DNA from 2 places in the Bradyrhizobium sp. LeoA1Lang genome. Region 1 is predicted to be linked to the other one. Evidence: riboswitches for the same ligand, from Rfam matches in the RefSeq annotation. Region 1 holds a riboswitch; the other holds the start of a gene.
What was found. A riboswitch is a leader RNA that binds a small molecule or an ion and turns the genes downstream of it on or off. The one in region 1 is predicted to bind cobalamin.
Positions count from the first base shown of each region.

Region 2: linked by a shared signal. The riboswitch ahead of ACZYOF_RS01825 (TonB-dependent receptor plug domain-containing protein) and the one ahead of ACZYOF_RS36645 (TonB-dependent receptor) in region 1 are both predicted to bind cobalamin.

Region 1 covers NZ_JBVAPG010000181.1:1,949-13,303, reverse strand. The annotation lists gene ACZYOF_RS36675 (N-acyl-D-amino-acid deacylase family protein) at 1-396, opposite strand, end outside; gene ACZYOF_RS36670 (hypothetical protein) at 572-718, opposite strand; gene ACZYOF_RS36665 (Rossmann-fold NAD(P)-binding domain-containing protein) at 890-1,096, shown strand; gene ACZYOF_RS36660 (MFS transporter) at 1,108-2,331, opposite strand; gene ACZYOF_RS36655 (hypothetical protein) at 2,595-3,857, shown strand; gene ACZYOF_RS36650 (hypothetical protein) at 4,063-4,224, opposite strand; gene ACZYOF_RS36645 (TonB-dependent receptor) at 4,309-6,573, opposite strand; cobalamin riboswitch at 6,686-6,882, opposite strand; gene ACZYOF_RS36640 (FecCD family ABC transporter permease) at 7,064-8,038, shown strand; gene ACZYOF_RS36635 (ABC transporter ATP-binding protein) at 8,035-8,808, shown strand; gene ACZYOF_RS36630 (ABC transporter substrate-binding protein) at 8,808-9,638, shown strand; gene ACZYOF_RS36625 (DUF938 domain-containing protein) at 9,998-10,672, shown strand; gene ACZYOF_RS36620 (prolyl oligopeptidase family serine peptidase) at 10,806-11,355, opposite strand, start outside.
Region 2 covers NZ_JBVAPG010000003.1:56,131-67,485, reverse strand. The annotation lists gene ACZYOF_RS01845 (cobyric acid synthase) at 1-935, shown strand, start outside; gene cbiB (adenosylcobinamide-phosphate synthase CbiB) at 908-1,879, opposite strand; gene ACZYOF_RS01835 (ABC transporter substrate-binding protein) at 1,881-2,762, opposite strand; gene cobD (threonine-phosphate decarboxylase CobD) at 2,772-3,761, shown strand; gene ACZYOF_RS01825 (TonB-dependent receptor plug domain-containing protein) at 3,793-5,796, opposite strand; cobalamin riboswitch at 5,891-6,088, opposite strand; gene ACZYOF_RS01820 (hypothetical protein) at 6,058-6,624, opposite strand; gene ACZYOF_RS01815 (GntP family permease) at 6,905-8,350, opposite strand; gene yut (urea transporter) at 8,465-9,481, opposite strand; gene ACZYOF_RS01805 (urease accessory protein UreD) at 9,544-10,494, opposite strand; gene ureG (urease accessory protein UreG) at 10,491-11,135, opposite strand; gene ACZYOF_RS01795 (urease accessory protein UreF) at 11,154-11,355, opposite strand, start outside.

The sequences.
Region 1 (11,355 bases):
GCTCTCCCATTCCCAGGGAATGCCGGCGCTCAAGACCGGCTCGGGAATATCCTCGACGCCTTCCATGAGCTGGATCAGCCTGGTGTGGTCGCTGGGCCGGCAGGGCGCAAAGCCGACGCCGCAATTGCCCATGATCGCTGATGTGACGCCGTTCTGCGAGGAGGGCGTGATGTCCTGGCTCCAGGTCACCTGGCCGTCATAGTGGGTGTGAACATCGACGAAGCCCGGCGCCACCAGCTTGCCGCGCGCGTCGATCTCTTCCTTGCCTTTGCTCGCGACCTTGCCGACCTCGGTGATCTTGCCGTCCGCGATCGCCACATCGGCTTCATAGAGGTCGCCGCCGCTGCCGTCCGCAATGGTGCCGCCGCGGATCACGATGTCAGGCGCTGAGGTCATGGCGCTTCATCCCGATTTGTTGTTGTTGCCCCGCATCATCGGTCGTCCCTCGGTGCTGTCAACCGGCACCGATGAGGTTCAGCAATGCGCTATGGCGCCGCAACCTGGGAATATGGCGGTGTTGTCAAAGCCTAGTCCATGTCGCGGAAGGCGTGACCGTTGGTTTCGATCCTTTTCACAAGGTCTGGCGGCCGGCTTGTGCCGCCGTGCCGTCAAATGCCCATTCCTCAGGATTGGCCAGGTCGGGAAGACCGGCCCCTTTGCGCACATAGAGGCCCAACGTCGGCTTTTGCGGATTAATGTAGAGATCGTACTCCTGCATTGAGATGTCTCCTCTTCTGTTGCCAGCTCAGGATCGCATCAAGCCGCGTTGGCTCGCCTCCCGGTCAGATTATCGCGATCGGTTACAGCCGTAAGCATTTAGTTCGAGGCAGTGGTCGGACCGTAACGGGCGCACCGCAGTGTCCTTTGAAAATCACTGCGGAGATCTCTCGTGACCGCGACCACCAAAGGCAACGAGTGCGCAGTTTCCATGCGGCCTGCCGAGGCCGGCGAACACGTTACCGGCGCCGCGTGCGTGCCGACACGTCGAGACCGCGGCGTTTGCGCGCTTCAGACCATCTATCTCGGTGTCGCCTGTTATGTCGGCCTGAGCGATTGCGCGGATCGTTTGGAAGCGATCGCTCGCGAGGAGGTCTAAACAAGTGGTTATCAAGCCGCTGCGTGCGCTTCCGATCCCTGCGGCTTGCGGTCGGTGACGAGCGCGAGCAGCACCGTCAGCACCATGAAGGCGGCGGAGGCGCCGAACACCCAATGCGGCAGGTTGTGGTCCATGATCCAGCCGAACAGCAGCGGGCTTGCGATGCCGCCGAAGTTGAAACCGGTGGAGACGATGCCGAAGGCGCGGCCGGCCGCACCGGGAGGTGCTGCGTTGCGCACCAGCATGTCCCGCGAGGGCGTGATCACGCCGCCGAGGAAGCCGGCCAGGCCCAGCGCCGCGGTCAGCACCGCCGATGGCAGGTTGACCATCGCGATCACGACCACGATCGCCGCATTGACGGCAAAGCAGGCCGCCGCGACCTGGCCGTGGCGATGGGTGCGGTCGGCGAGATAGCCGCCGGCGAGCACGCCCGCCGCGCTGGCGCCGAGGAACGCGGTCAGCGCGATATTGGCCGACGAGAACGACACGCCATAGCCGCCCATCAGCGCCACCACGCCGAAATTATTGATCCCCGCGCTCGACAGGCTGAGCAGCGTGAAGAACACGGTCAGCACCATGATCGCCGGCGTCATCACGCTGGTTTTCACCTTCTCACTGCCCTCGGGCCTGTCCTTCGCGGCGCCCGCGTCGGGGATGCCCATGATGACGAGCAATAGCGCCACCAGCGGGCCGATCGCGCCCGCGACCATCAATGCGCCGAGCCCGCCGATTGCAGCGACCAGCGCCGCCATGATCGCCGGTGCCACCGCGCCGCCGAGGAAGCCGGCAAAGGTGTGGACCGAGAACGCGCGGCCCATGCGCGCCTCGTCCATATGTGCCGATAGGATCGCGTAGTTGGCGGGGTGATAGACGCTGTTGGCAAGTCCGAGCCCAATCGCGCTTGCGATCAGCGCGGGATAGCTCAAATGCGAACCGAGCCCGATCAGGGCAAAGCCGCCCAGGCAGAGCCCGATCAGGAGGATTTTTCGCGCGCCGATATGGTCGGCGAGATAGCCGATCGGCGCCTGCGTCAGGCCGGAGACCAGCGCGAACACGGTGAGCGCGAAGCCGAGCTCGATATAGCCGACGCCGAGCCGCTCCTTCAGGAACGGGAACAGCATCGGCAGCACGAAGATATGGAAATGGCTGACCCAGTGCGCGATCGAAATCCCCGTCAGCGTGCGCGCCGCGCTGTCGGTCTTCAATTGCTGCGGTGCGGCGAGAACATCAGCCATATCAGTGAGAAGCCCATCAAATGTGATGCCCGGCGGGGCTTAAAGCATGATCCGGAAAAGTGGGAACCGGTTTTCCGAAAAGATCATGCTCAAACAGAGAGCCAGATCATGATCCGCTCGGATCATGATCTGGCGCGAAAATATCGGCTGGGCGTTATTTGTCCATGAAGGCCGCTGCATGGCTGACCCGGCGAACCGCGACCGAGCGACATGCGGCATTAAAGCGGCAAGACAAGCCACTCGCATTGCAGCAATGATCTGGCATGACCGATCCGGCAACAAAGCTGCGCGTCCTGATCCCCGAGGGGGCGAGCACCTCGGCGCGCGAGGCGATCACGATCCTCGGTCTTGCCGGCCACCATGTCGAAGTCTGCGATCCCTCGCCCTGGTGCCTGTCGCGCTATTCGCGCTTTGTGTGGAAATTCCACCGCTGCCCGGGATTGCGCCACGACCCCGAGGGCTTCCTTGGCTATATCGAGCGGCTCCTGGAGGCGCCGTTCGACGTGCTGCTGCCGACCCATGAGCAGGGTTTTCTGTTCGCGCGCGCCGAGGCGCGATTGAAGGGCCGCGTCGGCCTGGCGCTGCCGCGGTTCGACAATTACCGGATGGTGCACAGCAAGGCCGGCTTCAGCCGCCTGCTCGGCCAACTGGGCCTGCCGCAGCCGCCGACGCGGATCGTGACCTCGGAGAGCGAGTTGCGTGACGCCATCCGCTTTCCCTCCGTCATCAAGACCTCGGTCGGCACCGCGAGCCGCGGCATCTGGTTCGTGCGCGACGAAGCCGATTTCAACATCGCGCTCTACGAGCTCGGCGCAGCCGACAGCTTTGCCGGCGAGCTTCTGGTGCAGGATCTCGTCACCGGCACGACCGAAAAGGCGCAGTCGGTGTTTTGCTTTGGGAAACTGGTCGGCTTCCACGCCTACCGGCAGGTCGCGCCCGGCGTCGGCGGCGGCGAGGCGATCAAGGAAAGCGTCAGTCGTCCGCAGGTGCACGCCTATCTGGAAGCGATCGGAGAAGCGCTGGCCTGGCACGGCGCGCTATCGGTCGATTACGTGATGCCGATCGACAGCCCCGTGCCGCTCCTGATCGACTGCAATCCGCGCCTGGTCGAGCCGCTCAACGCCTTCCGCGCCGGCACCGATCTGGTCGATCTCCTGCTGCGCGTTTCGCTCGGCGAGACGCCAAAACCCTTGCCCGAGAGCCGCACCGGCGTGCGGACGCATCTGGCGATGCAGGCGCTGCTCGGCCAGGCCTCCCGCGGCGGCACCAGGCGCGACATTCTGGTTGAGTGCGGCGATCTCCTGAAGACCTCAGGGCCATACAACGCCAGCACCGAGGAATTGACGCCGGTGCAGCTCGACTGGCTCAGTGCCGTGCCGCTGGCGATGACGGCCGGCCTCACTTTGGTCTCGCCGAAACTGGCAAGGACGGTCGCCCGCGGCGGCTTCGGCGCGCATCTGCTCGACCTGAAGAGCATCCGCAAGATCGAGCGCGAGGATTTCGCCGGACTGCATCAGCCGCCGTAGCCGCCGTAGGGTGGGCAAAGCGCAGCGTGCCCACCTTCCCTTGCACCGCTCGTGAAATGGTGGGCACGTCGCTGCGCTCCTTTGCCCACCCTACAATTCTGGGCAACGCTCTCACCCCGTCATTGCGAGCGCAGCGAAGCAATCCACGTCTCCGCAAGCGGCGCGATGGATTGCTTCGCTTACGCTCGCAATGACGGGAGGCGTCTCACAACGGCTCGTCGTCCGGGCCGTAGCGATCGCGCTTCGGCGTGGCGATGTCGCCGTCTTCGTAGTCGTCGTCCTCGTCGTGGCGCGCAGGTGGAGGCGGCGGCTTCGGCTTGCCGCCTTCCTGCTTTGGAGGTTGGTTTGTCTTCCCGATCCCGCCCATATCGATCTCCCGCCATCACGACATAATGGCTGATTCGGGCGGGACAAGCCGGTCCGTGCGCAGGCCACGGACCGGCCGATTGCTTCAGAACGTCGCGCCGGCCTTTACGAGGAAAGTCCGGCCCGGCAGCGGATAGGCGTTGAAGCGGCCGGGCGTGAAGTTCGAGGCGATGGCGTAGTCGTAATAGAGCGCATTGAGCAGGTTGTTGACGCTGACCGACCAGAAGAAATGCTCATAGGCGCCGCTGAGCTTGAGGTCGATCGTCGCATCGCCCGGAATGCGCGTTTGCGTATTGGCCTGGTCGTTATCCATGACGCGCGAGCTCCAGGCGCGCAGCGTGGCATCGAGCACGAGATAGTTGTCCCAGATATTCCAGGTCACGCCGAGATTGCCGGTGTAGCGCGACACCAGCGGCACGTCGTTGCCCGCGAACTGTCCCTCGCGGAACACAGCGCGCGTGTAAGCCATGCCGCCGCGCAGCGACACGGTATCGCTGACGCGCAGCGAGGCCTGCGTCTCGGAGCCGTAGCGCCGGGTCGGATCGAGGTTGACGTTGAAGAACAGCACCGGGTTGAAATGGATCTCGTTCTCGAGGTCCATGTTGTAGATGCTGGTCTGCACCTGGAAGCGGTTGGTCTTGACGCGGAATCCGCCTTCGACGTCATGCGAGGTCTGGGTCTTCAACTGGAAATTCTGCGGCAGCGGATTGAAGAAGGCGTCGAACGCGGGACCCGTCGAGACGCGCTCGTCGACATCGGGCGTGCGGAAGGCGTGCGCGGCGCGGGCGAACACCGAGAACATTTCGGTGAAGCGGTGCTCGACGCCGACATGCAGCGCGTAGTTGGTTTCGCTCTGGTCGAGCGGCGTCGCCTGCGCGTCGAAGGCGAACGGCGCATTCGGATCGTAGCGATCGCGCGCGCTGAGCCAGGTGTTCTGCACCCGCGCACCATAGGAGAAGTCCGTCGTGGGCAGCAGGCCGACCGTATGCTGCCAGTAGCCGGCGAGCGACTGCTGCGACAGGTCGTAGGTATGGATAGGCGGCACGCCCCGGAACGCGCCGCGCTGCTGGTGGAACGTCGCGTCGTAATAGTCGATGCCGGTCAGGATCGACGACGGAATCCCGAAGATCGAATTGTTGATGCTCAGCCGCGGCGTGATCGACCAGGTCTGCAGCGCGGCGTCATTGTAGGTCGACGCCGCGCTGATCAATGGCGAGGTGCCGAAGAAAGCGCTTTGCGTATCCCTCTGGCGGTAGCCGCCATCGACGATCAGGTCGACGCCGTTCAGAAGCGTCTTGGTGAAGCCGGCCGTCGCGCTCGCGCCCTGCTGGTTGCCGTAGTCGAACGGTGTGGCGGCGCCCCTGCGGTCGGTGACGAGTTGGTTGATGCCGGCGGATGGGTCGACGATCCGGCCACCCGGAAAGCCCAGCTTCTGGTCGTCGCCGGTCACCGTCAGGAATGCTTTCAGGTCCGGCGTCGTGTAGTTGAGATTGCCGACGCCGTTGCGCTGGTCGAGCGCATTGTTCACGCGGTAGCCGTCGGACTTGATGCCGTTGCCGTAGAACGACGCCGACCATGGCCCGGAATTCATCGCGGTCGAGATCGCGGCCATGCGCTGGTTGAAGGAGCCGTACCCGGCTTCGCCCCGGATCGAGACCGGCGGGCCGCCGATGCCGGTCTTGGTGACGATGTTGATCACGCCGCCGATCGCGTTGTCGCCGTAGAGCACGGCGCCGCTGTTGCCGCGGGTGATCTCGATGCGCTCGATCGAATCCAGCGGGATGGTCGAGAGATCGACCTGCGCCATGTCGATGTCGTTGAGCCGTCGACCGTTGAGCAGGAACAGCGTGTTGGCGGTGGCGAATGCGCCGAAGCCGCGCAGGTCGACCGAGGTCTTGGCGCCGTTCACGCCGCCATAGAGCGATTGAAGCTGCACGCCGGGCGCCTGCGCGATGATCTCCGGCAAGGTGTGCGATGGCGAATGGGCGATGTCGTCGGCCGTGATCACGGTCGAGGACGTCCCGACGATGCCGGCGAACTGCGGGCTGCCGCCGCTGCCACCGGATGAAGCTCCGCCAGCGGCGGTGCCGCTGGACCCTGCGCCGCCGGCCGGCTGCGCGGTGGTCGGCACCTGGCCCGGCGCGGGACGCCGGGGGCCTGGAGTGCCGTCGGAAGCGGGCTTGGCACGGGTGCGGTTGTGGTCGCCGGGCGCTCTGACTTCGACCGGTGGCAATTGTTCGGAGGACGCTTGCTGCGCCAGCGCGGCAGAAACGTACAAGGCGGGCGCCAGCATGCTCGACGCGAGCAGGAGCGCCCGGCGTTGCTTGGTGGCGGTGATAGCAGAGAACATCGGCGAGACCTCGGTATGACGTCAGTGGCACGTCACAGCGATCCGAGGCTCACCATCGCGTTTCGCGCTTCAGGTGAAGCAAATGCCTGTACTCCCCGACCGACATCGTCGCGTGTGACCACGTAAGACGGCAGGTCTCCTGGCTCGCGGGTCGTTACCCTTCGTCGCCTTCCCAGGACCGAGACGCCCAGTGGCATAAGACGAAGGATTCACCGCATACAGTTGCGGGGGCAGCCGCGGCTTGAGGGAAGTTTCCCGGTACCGCATTCCCTTTTGATCCCGATAGGAACCGTCGGGGCCATCTAGGATTTTGGCGGCACGTGAGTCAATCCCGGCGAACTGCGGCGCCCCATCCCCAATACGCTTTTTTGTTCCGGTGTCGCTTGTCTGCCACCGAATTCGCTGCAAGAAGCAGGGCGCGATGAGTGCACAGGATTTCACGATAGCGGCGGGTCTCGCCGCGCGACGACGGTTGGGCGCGACCGTTGCAATGATTGCGTTGGTTGCCCTGCTGATGCTGATCTCGCTCGGCACCGGCCCGGTGCGGCTGTCGCCGCTGACGGTGATCGAGGCGCTGTTCGGTGGCGGTAGCGATGTGACGCAGGTGATCGTGCGCGAGATCCGCCTGCCGCGGACCATCCTGGCATTCGCGATCGGCGCCATTCTCGGCCTGTCAGGCGCGGCGCTGCAGGGCCTTTTGCGCAATCCCTTAGCTTCGCCCTCGTTGTTCGGCGCGCCGCAATCGGCGGCGTTCGGTGCGGTGCTGGTGATCGCGCTGGGGCTGGCCGATGTCCGCTCCTATGCGCTGCCGGTCGCCGCCATCATCGCCGCGTTCGGCTCGGTGTTCGTGCTGCTCGCGATCGCTGGCCGCAATGCGGGGCTGTTGATCCTGATCCTCGCCGGGCTTGCGATTTCGAGCCTTGCGGGCGCTGCGACGGCGCTGGTGATGAACCTCGCCAGCAATCCGTTCCTGGTGCTGGAGATCGCGTTCTGGCTGCTGGGCTCGCTGGAGGATCGCAGCTTCCAGCATGTCGCGCTGGCGCTGCCGTTCATCGTTGCTGGTGCAGCCATCCTGCTCTCGCAGGCCAGCGCCTTCCGTGCGCTCACGCTTGGCGAAGAGACCGCGCAAAGTCTCGGCGTCGATGTCGGCCGCCTGCGGCTGTTCGTGATCACAGGCGTTGCGCTCGGCGTCGGCGGCGCGGTGGCGGTCACCGGCACCATCGGCTTCATTGGCCTGGTCGCGCCGCATCTGATGCGGCCCGTGATCGGCCACGACCCGGCGCGGCTGTTGGTGCCGAGCGCGCTCGCCGGCTCGGCGCTGTTGCTCGCGGCCGATATCGCGGTGCGCATCATCCCGTCGACCTCGGACATCAAGGTCGGCGTCCTGACCTCGATCATCGGCGTGCCGTTCTTCCTCTATCTCATCATGCGTGAGCGCCGCGCGCTCGGCGGAGGCGTCGCATGACGGCGCTTGTCGCGGAACATCTCAACGTCGCGCTCGCCGGCCGCCGCGTGCTCAGCGACGTGTCGCTGCAACTCGCCTCAGGTCATCTCGTTGCGCTGGTCGGTCCGAACGGCGCCGGCAAGACCACGTTGCTGCGCGCGCTCGCCGGCCTCATTCCCTCCGATGGCGTCATCAGGGTGGGTGGCGAGGCGCTCGCCGCGCTGCCGCTGCGCGAACGGGCCAAACGCTTCGGCTATCTTCCGCAAGGGCACATGGTGCACTGGCCGCTACCCGCGCGCGACATCGTCGCGCTCGGCCGCTATCCGCATGGTGCCACCGATCCGGCACGGCTGTCCCCGCGCGATGTCGAGGCGGTGGTGCGGGCGATGCAGGCCGCCGACGTCATGGAGTTCGCCGAGCGCCGCGTCACCGAGCTTTCCGGCGGCGAGCGCAGCCGCGTCGCACTGGCGCGCGTGTTTGCGGTGGAGGCGCCGATCATCCTGGCGGACGAGCCCACCGCCTCGCTCGATCCGCGCCACCAGATCGACGTCATGAAGGGGTTGCGTGCGGCAGCCGACAAGGGCGTGCTGGTGATCGTGGTGACGCACGACCTCGGCCTTGCCGCACGTTTTGCCGACCATGCGTTGGTGCTGGCGCAAGGGCGCCTCGCATCGCAGGGCGCGCCGGCGGATGCGCTGTCGGAAACGGTCATGGCCGATGTGTTCCGCGTCAGCGCCTTCCGCGCCGAATATCAGCGCGAGACGGTGATCGTGCCGTGGGCGGAGATCTGATGCGGCGCCTCGCTGCATTCCTTGCAGCGTTCGCCCTGTCCACCACTGTCGCGCTTGCGGCGAGCGCGCCGCGCATCGTCTCGATGAACGTCTGCAGCGATCAGTTGCTGCTCTCGCTCGCCGATCCCCAGCAGATCCTGGGCCTCAGCCGATTCTCCCGCGAGGCCTGGCAATCATTCGCCGCCGACACGGCGCGCCGCTTCCCGATTCTCTCCGGCGGCGCGGAGGACGTGCTGGTGCTGAAGCCCGACATCGTCGTCGCCAGCCTGTTCGACAAGCGCGCGACGCGCGAGCTCTTGAAAGCCAACGGCCTGCATCTCGTCGAGTTCACCGTGCCGCGCACGCTGGACGAGGTGAAGGACCAGATCCGCGAGATGGGCGAGATCGTGCGGCATCCGGACCGCGCAAAGGTCGCGATAGCAAGGCTCGACGCCGCGATCGCCCATGCGCGCGAGGCCGCGACCGGCAAGCACTATCGCGTGCTGCCGCTGGCGCGCCGTGGCTGGGTGTCCGGCAGCGACAGCCTGGTGTCGTCGCTGCTCACCGAAGCGGGCCTCCTCAATTCCGCCGGCGACCTCGGCGTCGCGGCCGGCGGCTACGCCTCGCTGGAAGCGATCGTGCAACTGAGACCGGACTTCATCCTGGTCTCGGAGGCCGGTGACCGCGCCGAAGACAACGGCCGCGCCTTCCTGCTGCATCCGGCGCTGGAGCACTTCTATCCGCCGGAGAAACGCATTGTGCTTCCCGAACGTCTCACCGTCTGCGGCGGCGTGATGCTCGCCGACGCGCTGGACGTGCTGACGAAGGAATTGCAGCGCGTGGCGCGGTAGCTCCATCCCCCGTCATTGCGAGCGCAGCGAAGCAATCCATCTCTCAGCTCGTCATTCTGGGGCTCGCCAACGGGTCCGCGCAAAGCGCGGCCCGATGACAGGCTCCGCGAGAACCCGGAATCCATTCTTCCACTTGCGCATGCGGCGCAATGGATTCCGGGCCTGCGCCTTCGGCGCATCCCGGAATGACGAGCGGAGAGATGGGTGCGCTCGCCCCGAATTACGCTTCCGTTTCATCCGGGGCTACGGCCGTAACCATTATGATGAAGGCGCGCCCAAATCGCGCATTGCGACGGCGCGCGCGGAATAGCAGGATCGCTACGGTGTTGCGTTTTGTACGATAGGCAAAGGAGAGCATCATGCCAGAGTTTGTGGTTGAATTCGGCAAGGACGGCGGGCGGGTCGAGGCCGACGGCCGGCTTGATGCGGCTGCCTTTCATCGCAACCATCAGCCGATCTGGGCGGTGCTAGAAAAATTTCTTTTGGGCCGATCCGGCGACGTGCTGGAGGCCGGCAGCGGCACTGGCCAGCACGTCGTGTATTTCGCGGAGCGGACCCCCGACATCATTTGGTGGCCGAGCGATTTCAACGACGCGCATCTGAAGAGCATCGCGGCCTGGCGCGCATACGCCGCCCTTCCGAACATCCGTCCGCCGCTGAGGATCGATCTCTCCGATCCGGCCTGGCCCGGTGCTGCGCCTGAGGGCGGCGAGCTGCCAAAGCTGCTCGCGGTGTTCTGCGCCAACGTGATCCACATCGCGCCCTGGCGCGTCGCCGAGGGCCTGTTCGAAGGCGCCGCCCGCCGCCTGCGCGACGACGGCCGGTTGTTCATCTACGGCCCCTTCAAGCGCGACGGCAAGCACACCGCTCTCAGCAACGCCGTGTTCGACACATCCTTGCGCAACCAGGATCCCGACTGGGGCGTGCGCGACATCACCGATATCGAGAAGCTGGCGGGGCGCGTCGGTCTGTCATTGGAGGAGGCGGTAGACATGCCCGCGAACAACATGATCCTGGAATTCGCGTGCGCGTGATCGCTCCCCCGCGTCATTCCGGGGCGCGACGAAGTCGCGAGCCCGGAATCCATTGCGCAGCATACGCGGGCGGAAAAATGGATTCCGGGTTCACGCTGCGCGCGCCCCGGAATGACAGCGGTGAGTGGAACAATCACGCACCATCCACCCACCCGATCTTCTCCCGCAAGAACCCAAGCCCCAGCGCCATGAACGCGGCGCGTTCCTTGTTGTCCTTGCCGTAGCCGTGGCCGCCGGCGGCGGGCTCGTAGAGATGGGCCTCATATCCCATTGCCTGCAGCTTGGCGGTCATCTTGCGGGCGTGGCCGGGATGCACGCGGTCGTCGCGGCGCGTGGTCGCGATCAGGATCGGTGGATATGTCTGGCCGGGCTTCGCCATGTGATAGGCGGAGTAGGTCTGCAGCCACGCCCATTCTTCGGGTTTGTCGGGATCGCCATATTCGGCGATCCAGCTCGCGCCGGCGAGCAGCTTGGTGTAGCGGCGCATGTCGATCAGCGGGATGGTGCAGAACAGCGCGCCGAAGCGTTCGGGATAGCGCACCAGCATGTTGGTGATCAGGATGCCGCCGTTCGATCCGCCTTCGGCCGCGATCCGCCCGGGCCGCGTGACGCCGCGCTTCACCAGATCGGCGGCGACGGCCGCGAAGTCGTCATGCGCCAACCGCTTGCCCGCATAGCGGCCG
Region 2 (11,355 bases), on a different contig from region 1:
TGGAGGCCGAGGAGCGCGCGCGCATTCGCGGCTTCCTGATCAACAAGTTCCGCGGCGATCCCAGGCTGTTCGACCAGGGACTTGAAGCGGTCACGCGTCTAACCAGTTGGCCGTCGCTCGGCGTGGTGCCGTGGCTACCTCAGGCAGCCTGGCTACCTGCCGAGGACGCCGTTGATCTCGATCGCGTGCAGACGTCTTTCGCGCGGAAGGTCATCGCCGTTCCTGTGCTTGCGCGTATCGCCAATTTCGACGATCTGGATCCGCTGGGCATGGAGCCCGGCGTGAGGCTGGTGTTCGTGAGGCCGGGCGAACCGATCCCGGTCGACGCCGATGTCGTCATCCTGCCCGGTAGCAAATCGACGATCGGGGATCTCACCTTCCTGCGTGCGCAGGGCTGGGATATCGATATCAAGGCGCATGCGAGGCGCGGCGGCCAGGTGCTCGGATTGTGCGGCGGCTACCAGATGCTCGGCCGGACGATCGCTGATCCCGATGGCATTGATGGTCCGGCCGGCACGGTCGAGGGGCTGGGGCTGCTCGATATCGCCACGACGATGGATGCCGAAAAATCGACGACGCTCGTGCGGGGTATTCATTGCGCCACAGGCAGCCCGATCGAGGGCTATGAGATTCATCTCGGCCGCACCAGCGGTGAGGATTGCGTGCGCCCGGTGGTCACGATCGACGGTCGCTCCGACGGCGCCAGCTCGGCCGATGGTCGTGTGCAGGGGACGTATCTGCACGGGCTGTTTGTCAATGACAGCTTCCGAAAGGCGTGGCTGGCCAATCTCGGCGTCGCTTCGTCTGTCGCTTATGAGGCGCGGATCGAGTCGGCACTCGATGCGCTCGCCGACCATCTGGAAGCGCATCTCGACATCGATCGCATGCTCGAGATCGCACGGAGCCGTCAGACCACGAACGCCAGTGCTGCATAGATCGCTGCCTCCAGCGAGCACGCTGCAATCAGCAGGTTGAGTGCGCGACGGATGTCGGCAGAATCGGCATCCATCCGGGCACCGGCATTGAGGAAGGGGTCATCGACGAGGCGGTCGCCATAACGGCGTGGCCCGGCCAGCGCGAGACCGAGCGCACCTGCCATGGCGCTTTCCGGCCAGCCCGCATTCGGCGACCTGTGCTTTGAAGCGTCGCGCCACACGATCTTGAAGGCCTGCGCCGTGGAGCCGCCTGCGATCGGCGCGACGAGCGCGATCAGGATGGCGGCCAGCCTTGCAGGGGCGAGGTTGAGCAGATCGTCAAGCCGCGCCGCTGCCCAGCCGAAGGATTCGTAGCGGGGACTGCGATGGCCGATCATTGAATCGGCAGTGTTGACGACCTTGTAGACGAACAATCCCGGCAGCCCGAGCAGCGCCAGCCAGAACACCGGCGCGACGACGCCGTCGGAAAAATTCTCCGCGCAGGATTCGATCGCCGCGCGCGAGACGCCGCTGGTGTCGAGCTGTTCCGGATCCCGGCCGACGATCATGGATACCGCGCGCCTTGCCCCGGCAAGTCCACCGTCGGTGAAGGCGGAGACGACCCGGCTGACGTGCTGATAGAGGCTGCGCTGCGCGATCAGGATGGAGGCCACAAGCCCCTGGGCTGCTTGCCCGAGCAGTGTCGATCCCAGCGCGGCTTCCAGCAGCAGGCCTAGGCCTGCGCAGATCGCGACCAGCACGCCGGTGGTTAGGCATCCCGCGGCCTTGCGCTGTGCGGCCGACCATTGCTCGCGGTTCAGCGCGCGATCGAGCATGTTGATGGCCAAGCCCATCAGCGCCACCGGATGCGGAAAGCGGCGCCACAGCAAATCCGGATCGCCGATGAGCCCATCGAATGCGATCGCCAGCACCACGATCAAGATCGTCTCGCTTCCCGCCAGCATGTCATCGCGCCACGCGGCTTAGTTCGGAGACGAGGCGTTCCAGCGCCTCCGAAAGCATCGGCCCACCGCAGACCGTCAGTTTCTCGGGGATGACCAGGCGTTTCGACGGCGGATAGAAACGTTCAAGCGCCGGATGCAACAGGAAGGCTTCACCTTCGTCCTCCGCGAAGTCGCCGCTGTCAGATACAAGGAGCAAATCGGGTCTCAGTTTAACGATCGCCTCCAGCGACGCAAAACCTCCAAGCTTGTAGCCGAAATCGCTTGCCGCGTTCTTGAGGCCGATCGTGGCCAGCATGGAACTGATCAAGCTGCCACCACCCGAAACCCAGCCGCGCCGCGACAAGGCCAGCACGCGATAGGGGCGCTGCGATACCGCCTCCCTAGCGTGCTGGATTGCCGTGTCGAGCCGCCGTATTTCCGATACGGCGCGATCCGGCTGGTGGAGGAGTTCACCCATTTGCCGAATCTGGCTCTTCACGTCCTGCAGCGAACGCGCCGCGTCGAATTCGACCACGCGCACGCCCTTGTCCTTCAGCAATTCCCGTGTTGCACGCTTGGTGAACTTGCCGGCAACCACCGCGTCCGGTCGCAATATCAGGACATCTTCGGCTTCGCCTGATAGTCGAGGGTAGGCTGCGGCCTTTTCCGCGTTCCAGGAGCGGGTGCGGTCGCGTGAATAGGGACTGAGGCCGAGAATCTGGCTTGGATCGGCCAGCGCCAGAAGCAGTTGGTCCGTGCAGACATTGATGGAAGCGACGCGTGGTAGATCGGCTGCATGAGCGGCATGTCCTCCGAGCAATGCTGCCAGCAACGCGAACGTTGCGCCGATCGCCGGCCGCAGTAGGCCAACAAGGGTCTCGCGCAGGAGCGCGATTGATGGCATGAAGCGATCATGAAGCACGGCGGTGATCTGACGGAAGCCATTGCGCGCCATGGCGGCGAGCCTGCGGACTGGCTCGACCTGTCGACCGGGATCAATCCCTGGCCGTGGACGACTCGGCATCCCGTTCCAGGCAGTGCATGGACGCGCTTGCCATCGCGGGCCGACGAGCAGGACCTCCTCGCCGCGGCGCGCCAAGCTTACGGCGTGCCCGACGATGCGGATATCGCGGCCGCCACCGGCACCCAGACGCTCATTCAATGGATCCCGTATCTCGCAGGTCCCGGAGCGGTTGCGATGGTCAGTCCGACCTATGGCGAGCATTCGGCGGCGTGGAGCAGCGGAGGCCGGGAGATTCTCGCAGTGAATGATCTCTCCGCGCTGCCTGAACGCGCCATTCACGCGGTCGTCGTCAACCCCAACAATCCGGATGGACGTATCGCCGATGGCGGGGCGTTTCGGCACGTTGCCGAGCGGCTCGACCGCCGCGGAGGCTGGCTGGTTATCGACGAGGCCTTTGCCGATGTCGATCCCGCCATCAGTGCGGCCAGAATGAGCGCCGACCTTCCCATCCTCGTGCTGCGTTCCTTCGGCAAGTTCTATGGGCTCGCGGGGCTTCGCCTTGGCTTCGTGATCGGCCGACGCGACATCGTTGAACGTATCTCGGCGGCGCTGGGTCCATGGCCAGTCTCCGGCCCGGCGCTCCACCTGGGCACGGCCGCCTTGCGGGATCGATCCTGGGCCGACGAGACGCGCGTGAAGCTCGCTCGCCAGTCGAGCAAGCTGGATCATGTCCTTACAGAGGCCGGCCTTCAGCTTGTCGGAGGGACCACGCTCTTTCGCCTTGCCTCCCATCCCGATGCCCCGAACTTGCACACCGAACTGGCACGACGCCACATCTGGTGCCGCAGCTTCGACTGGGCACGCGAATGGCTGCGATTTGGCCTTGCGTCGGACGATGGTCTCGATCGCCTGGCTAGCGCGTTTCGCTCGATCGGATAGCGCATCCCGCGCGCTCATCATCACATCCGTTTCACCAGTGGGCACTGAACCCGGCGTAAGCCGCAGGCCCGGTCGTGCCGTAGTTGTACACTTCCTGATAGTGCTCGTTGAAAATGTTCTCGCCGCGCAAGTACACCTTCCAGGTCTCATCGATCTTGTATTCGGTATAGAGGTCGACGCGGACGTAAGGGTCCAGTGGCTGCGTCTCGTTTGAACCGCTGTAGCGTTTCGACACCGCGAGCACGCGCGGCTCGATCAGCCAATCCTTGATCGGTGTGATGGGGAACGAGAATCTCGCCAGGTTTTCCGGCCGGCGCGCCAGCGTCAGGCCGGTCGAAAGATCCTTGGCCTGCAGGTAGGTATAGGCGGCGTTGAATTTCAGGTAGCCCGGCAGGATATCGACGTTGACCCCGAGTTCCAGTCCGTCGGTTTCGGCGCGCGAGACGTTGACGTAGTGCCCGAGCGGATGCGCCGCATCGGTCACAAAGTCGATCAGGTTGCTGAACCGGTTGCCGAAGCCGGTCAGCGAAACCACGACGCGGCCTCCGAACAGGCTTTGGTCGATGCCGGCGTCGTAGCCGAAGCTTTCCTCGGGGCTGAGCGCGGAATTGCCGTAAGTCGGCGCATACAGTTGATAGAGCGTTGGCGCCTTGGCGCCTGTCCCGGCGCTCGCACGCAGCTTGGTGCCGGTCTCCGCGATCGTGTACGCCGCGGTGGCTCGCCATGTCTCGAACCGTGCAACATCGACGACGTCGTCAACCCGGCCGCCCATCGTGATGTTGAGCCGTTCGCCGATCGGCAGTTGCCAGAGCGCGAAGACTGAATTCGTGTCCTGTGTCCCGGCGAGCTGTGGCGTCGGCGCGCCGGGGATCGGCAGCAGGTTGGTGGTGGAGGTGCTCGCCGTTTCATGCTGGACGCGCGATCCGACGATGAGCGATCCGAGCGGGCCGACCTTCAGGTTGCCCTGATATTCCAGGCCCGTGCTGTCGCCGACGAAATTGGAGAGGATGGACGTCGTGTTCTGCGGCAGCTTGTTGGTCCTGTAGGTGACGTCGTCGAACGAGCGATCGATGTGTGTTTCAAACGCGCTCACGCTATGGGTGAGGATGCCACCGAACGTGTCGAATGAGGCGCGTCCCCAGACCTGCTCGAGAAGGCGCGTCGCGCTCGACGGCGTGTCCGGGAACGTTCCGCTGGCCTGGTCGTAGGCGGACCGCGTGAACGAGGTCAGCATGCCCGTCTCCAGGCGTACGCCTTCGCCAGCGTCGTAGCCGACGCGTGCCGAACCGCCGACGCGGTCGAAGCCGTCGCGCTCGAGGGGACCATACTTGGCTTCGAGCGCGGGGATGCGATAGCCGTAGCGTGAAAAGCCGTTGCTATGCTGCCCGTTTCCCGTGAATGCGTAGGACCACGGCCCCGAGGTTCCGGTCAGCGATGCGCTGCTGCTCGCCGTGCCGTAGCTTCCTCCCTCGGTGCTGACGTCGAGCTGTGCTGGACCGGCGCCCTTCTTGGTGATGATGTTGACTACGCCGCCCATCGCGTCCGATCCGTAGAGTGCGCTCTGCGGGCCTTTCAGCACCTCGATCCGCTCGATCGCGCTCGGGGCGAACATCGCGAAATCGAAATCGCCACTGGCGGCGGTCGGATCGTTGACCCTGATGCCATCGATCATGACCAGCGTCTGACCGGTATTCGCGCCGCGCAAGCGCACATTGGTCGTTGCGCCTGGCCCGCCGCTTTCGGTGATATCGAGCCCGGGCACCGTCCGCAGCGCGTCGACGAGCGAGGTCGGGTTGCTGGTCGCGAGCACTTCGTGCGTGACCACGCTGACCGAGCTTCCGGTACGGCTCGCCGGCTCCAGCGTACGGTCGGGGGTGACAACGACTTCAGGAGTTGCCGGAGCGGCTTCGGTACTGGGCGCTGGGCGCGCAGGACCAGTCGTTGAAGACCTTTGCCTGTTCCTCGTGGGAGGTTTGGACCGGACCTCCGGATTGATGACAACAGCAGGAAGCTGTTCGGGACCCGATTGGGCCATCGCGCCAGTGTGACTGCATGCGACAACGGCCGCACACCCGGCAAGAAAACGCCGCAAGCTCATAAATGCCCTTCCGCCGACCCACCGTCGAACGAGTTGATACTCGTCAACGGCCGGTCTCCTGGCTCGCGGTCGTCTCGCGATCCGCCTTCCCAAACCTGCTTGGCAGGTCCAGTGGCATTCGGATCGCAAATATCCGCTTACAGTTGCGGGGGCAGCCGCGGCGTTGGGAAGATTCCCGCACCGCGTTCCCGTTTCACCCTACAAGGGCACCGATGACGCGCGCAAAGAAGCACAAGGCGGAGCAAAACTCAAATCGATATCGATCTTCACCCAACAGCATTTTTGCGAATCGCTGATAGCGGCGACCTGAATGACGAACACAGAAAGTTGCTGACAGGCGAAAGGATGGCAGATGGCAAATCCTGCAACCTTATGCGAGCATGACATATCACCCACACGCGGCGCTAGACCTGGATGATTCTGCTGACGTGAGCATCGACAGATTCGACGGAGGAACAGGAAATGTCGGTCCCATGCAAGCTCGAACGCAGCCTCCTTAGCCACGACGAATACGAGACGATCCGCCTCACGCATCATCCCGCCATCTATGACGTCGAGCCGGCTGATCTTGCGGACATGCGATCCCGCTTGCGCAAGATGCGCGATAAGGAGCGAACGCTCGGCCGACAAAAGCGGCGAGAGACGCGCGGAAAAGGTGAGGCTCGCGGCGCGAACTTCCCAGGAACCGCCGAGCGCCCTTCGCAACGCAAGCAGGTCTTTGCCGCAGCACTGAAGCGGGTAAACGGCGAGCTCAGGCGTCTTCACAACCTGGCAGCTCGGACCGCCAATGTCGAAGCGGCTCGAAAGGCTCTCGCGCTGCGAGCCGCGAGCTTTATTCCCTATCCCTCCGCCGGATCCACCGCCAATGAAGGCATGGTGCCGCGCTTGAGCACGCGCCGAAGAAAGATCGTCACAGGCGCGCGAATCGGACGAGTGTCGCAGGCGACGAAAGTCGCTCAGGCAATCCGCGATGCGCGAGGTGCATGAGCCTGCGCTGATCGGCCCGGGCCAGCTCGATCGGCCAAGTTAGCGGTGATCTCAGCCGTCAAAACGATCCAAAAACCGAACCCAGTATCAAGACGGCAACAAGTGCGATAATGCAACTGACGATCACGGTCATCACCATGTCGAGATAGCTTTCACGGTGAGTCAGACCACTGATCTGCAATAGCAGCAACACCGTGCCGTTGTGGGGGAGGGCGTCGAGGGTACCCGCGCTCATCGTTGTTATGCGATGCATCAATTCGGTATCGATGTGATGCTCCGTGCCAAGACGCAAGAAGTCGTCGCCAAATGCATTGAGCACAATTGCCATACCGCCAGAAGCAGTACCGGTCAGCCCCGCCAGCACATTCATAGAGACGGCTAATGAAACCAGCGGTCCTCCAGAAATCGAGAATACCGCATCGCGAACCGTCGCAAATGCCGGCAACGCGGCAACCACTGCGCCGAATCCGACAAGACTAGCGATCATCAACATTGGCAAGGCCGCGGAATTCGCCCCGGCGTCGAGACTTTCGCGCAAGGATGGCAAACGACGGAGGTTGATGAGAAGGACCGTCAAGTTTGCCGCCGCGAGAGCCACGACAACTGACCAGACGCCGGACACGGCCCCGATCGTAGTACCGCCCCACTCGGGCTCGGACAGGAACGAAAAATCGAGGCGCGGGAATACGACAAGCGACATCAAGAAATTCGTGAGGATAACGACGATGAGGGGCAGTACGGCCAGGGCGAAGGGAGGCACATTCTCGGCCTGCTTGCCGTGCGGCAACTCGGCCGGGTCGAAGTCGCCCGCCGGCGCCGCTTGCTCGCGAACCATCTCGTCAACGACAGGAGTGGTATCCGCCTCGCCTCCGTAACCTTCGCCAGCCTTGCGCGCGGCAGCCTCGGCCCGGCCGAGCCACCACATGCCGAAGGCGAAGATGATAGCGGATGCGATGATACTCAGCCCGGGGGCCGCGAAGGTGGTAGTGCCGAAGTACGGCATCGGAATGGCGTTGTTGACCGAGGGGGTTCCCGGCATCACTGACATGGTGAACGTGAATGCACCGAGGCCGACCGTTGCCGGCAACAAGCGGCGCGGGATGTTCGCGGCCCGGAACATCTCGTGAGCCATGGGCGCCAGCACAAAAAATGCGACGAACACACTCACGCCGCCGTAGGTCACAATAGCCGAGGCGATCACCACCGCGAGCATCGCGCGGCTGGCTCCCAACTTGTTGGTCAAATACTGCGCGATGGAGCTGATCGAACCGCTGTCGCCCATAAGCTTTCCGAACAACCCGCCTAGCAGAAACATGGGGAACCACTGCGCGACGAACCGCGCCGCTCCGGCCATGAACGTCTGCGTCCAGTGCGCGAGCAGCGGTTCGCCCGAGAATACGGCCGCGATGAGCGCCGCCAGCGGAGAGACCAGCAGAACACTCACTCCACGGTACGCGAGCCACATGAGCAGGGCTAAACCAAGCAATATCCCAATGAGTCCCATGGCTCAGGCCTCCCTCAGCAACGACTTGAGATCTGCGATTCGATGACGTTGGTGCTTGTCCGCGCGCACTGCCAAACTCCGGTCGCCCATGCAGGCTCTCCCAAAAGTGCTGATCTAGGTTGTACGCGCTTTCACGACATCGCCAGCGCCAGCCGCAGTCGGCTCGAAGCATTGGCGCGGAAGAAGGAAGATCCATGTGACGAGCACAAAAGGCGCGGTCAGCGCGGGGATGGCGAACGGCGTCAACGCAACGTTCAGCGCCGCTTGTGCGATGACGGTGAACAGCGTGCCCAGCATGGCGTAGATCGCGACTCGCCAGCTCGGTCGGTAGAACACGGTACCCAGCGCGATCGCGGTCAGTACCGGGCTGAAGCCGAGAAGCCCGCCAGTGATCAGGTCGCTTTCAGCGCCGAAAAGATGGGCCACCAGGACTGCCAGTATCGCGCCGGCGAGAGCGAACGCGGCGGCAGTCAATGAGTTCACGGCCAGGCCAGCGAGCAGCAGCAGGGCCGCCACAGCACTCGCCTTCAGGAAGACCTGTGAGATGCTTTGAAGCACGCCCTGGAAGAGGTCGATGAGCTTGAGCGGGCTGGCCTCATAGGGTTGAAAGGCGGTGATGACGTTGCCGGACGGCAGCGCAGTCCCTACGAGACCGGAAAAACCATACGTAGCCAACAAGAGGAGCCACGTCGTCAGCACGAATGGAAACGTGAGGCTGGATACACCCCAGGGCTTGACGGCGTTGGCAGTCCCGAGCATCACGATGACCGAAACCGACGCTCCCAGCACCACATACACCCACATGAGCGCGCTCGGCGATAAAAATGTCGCCAACGCGAGACCGACAAGGACGGCGTTGTATCCATAGAGCCCGGAATAGAGCGGCTCGTTATCGACGTGAAGCCATTGCGCCGTTAGGTTTGCCACGACGACCGCGACGATCCCCGCAATTGCCACTCGGGGTACGCCGGCCGCGTATGAACCCCAGGCGATCGCGGCCAGAAAGAGAATCCCGGTCAGCGGGTTGTTCTGAAACATAACTTGTCCGATGCTGCGCAAATTGATGTCCAAGAACCGCAATGCACCTGACGATGCGGAGAGGTGTTCCCACTTTGCCAAGATCGTTTCCATTGCAGCCTCCTTGAACGTGTCGGCACCGGCTGTTGGAGATCATCTGTTGGCGCCGTCGATCCCTATCGCCATAGATAAGGCGGAGGTAGCGCTGCGCCGATGACCTCCTTGCGTACCAGTCCCCAGAACTCCCGTACTTTGGCTTTCACCTGCGCGGTTTCACGGCCCAGCACCTTGAAGATCAGGCCGGCATCATTGGGCAGATGACAGGCGCCGAACGCCACGCCTTCCGCGAGGTTCACATCGGCTTCCGCACGCTCGTGGATGCGTTCTGCCTTGTCCTTGGGTGCGCACAGGATCACGTTGGCGAACACATCAAAGGAGTTCATCACGCCAGTTTGCCGCATCAGATATCGGCGCGGCTCGATCACCAGCTTCTCTGCGAACAAGGGGCGACCATCGGGCCGCGTGGCCGACGTTGATATCGACAATACGGTTGCTCCGAAGCACTCGTCCGGACGATGGTGCTTGCGGCCGGGTTGAATGATTTCCGAAAACAGCAGTGTGGCCGACGGCGCCACGCAGATCTGTGTGTCGCTGAGAAACCGCGAGTGCCGGTGCGGGATCACGGGATCCGGAAGAAACTCCAGGTATGCTTCATCGGCAAGCGTGATAGTCTGGCTCTGCGCCGCATAGTTGGCGTCCATCGCGTGAATCTTGGTTGCCGATTGCGAGGTGAGGTGTGCCTGCGCGCGCGGACCAAGGGTGATATCAAGAGCGAGCCTGTCTCCCTGCAGCACGCAGCCCGTGGTGGTGATTAGGAACACGCAGGCCATATCAGGCATTTCTTCATCGCAATGCAGCGCGCGCTGCACCATGTACGGCGCCCGCCGCTGCAAGTTCGCCAGGATCGTTTGGCCGGAGCGGTGCTCGAAGCCGAGACGTAGGAGACCTGTCTTGCCGACACTGCCACTCCTCATCTGCGGCGGTTCATCCTGGAACGGAGCGAATTCCGGCATCGATGCGCCGAGCGCTTCGGCGCGGGCCCAGGGAGGGAAGGCCGCCGGTATCATGCTGGCCGCCGTGCCCGCGGATTGATATCGAACAGAAACTCCCGTTCGATCAGCGCAACCAACTCCGGAATGCCTTCCCCCGTCTTGCAGTTCGTGAACAGGAACGGCTTTCTGCCGCGCATCATCTGTGAATCCTGTTTCATCACCTCAAGGCTGGCCCCGACATAGGGTGCAAGATCGGTCTTGTTGATGACCAGGATGTCGGAATACGTGATCCCGGGTCCGTTCTTGCGCGGGATCTTGTCGCCCGCGGCGACGTCGATCACATATATGAAATAGTCCACCAACGCCGGCGAGAAGGTCAGCGTCAGATTATCGCCTCCGCTTTCGATCAGCACGACGTCGCTATCCGGAAAGCGCCGTTCCATATCCTCGACCGCGGCGAGGTTCATGCTTGGGTCTTCGCGCACCGCGGTATGAGGGCAGGCACCAGTCTCCACGCCGAGGATGCGTTCCTGGAGCAGAACGCCCTTGAGGGTACGCTGAACGTGCTTGGCGTCTTCGGTCGTCACCACATCATTGGTAATGATGAGCACCTTGATGCCGAGATCCAGCAAGCGCGGTGTAATGGCTTCCACGATCGCGGTCTTGCCTGACCCGACCGGGCCGCCGATGCCGATGCGCGTGATACTTTTCGACATTCCAAGCTCCATTCAACGTCAGTTCATGAACAGGCGCACATGCGCTCTGGTGTGGACGGCGGCCAGAATTTCCGTCAAAGGCGCAAAGCCTGCCATGTCCGACAGTCGAGCCGCCGCGGCGGTCGCGTACATCTCGTCTAATTGCCCGGTGAGCTCGTAGAGAATCTTCTGCGTCTCGATGTGGCTGACCTTCATCAGTCGCAAGGCCGCGCCGAGGATC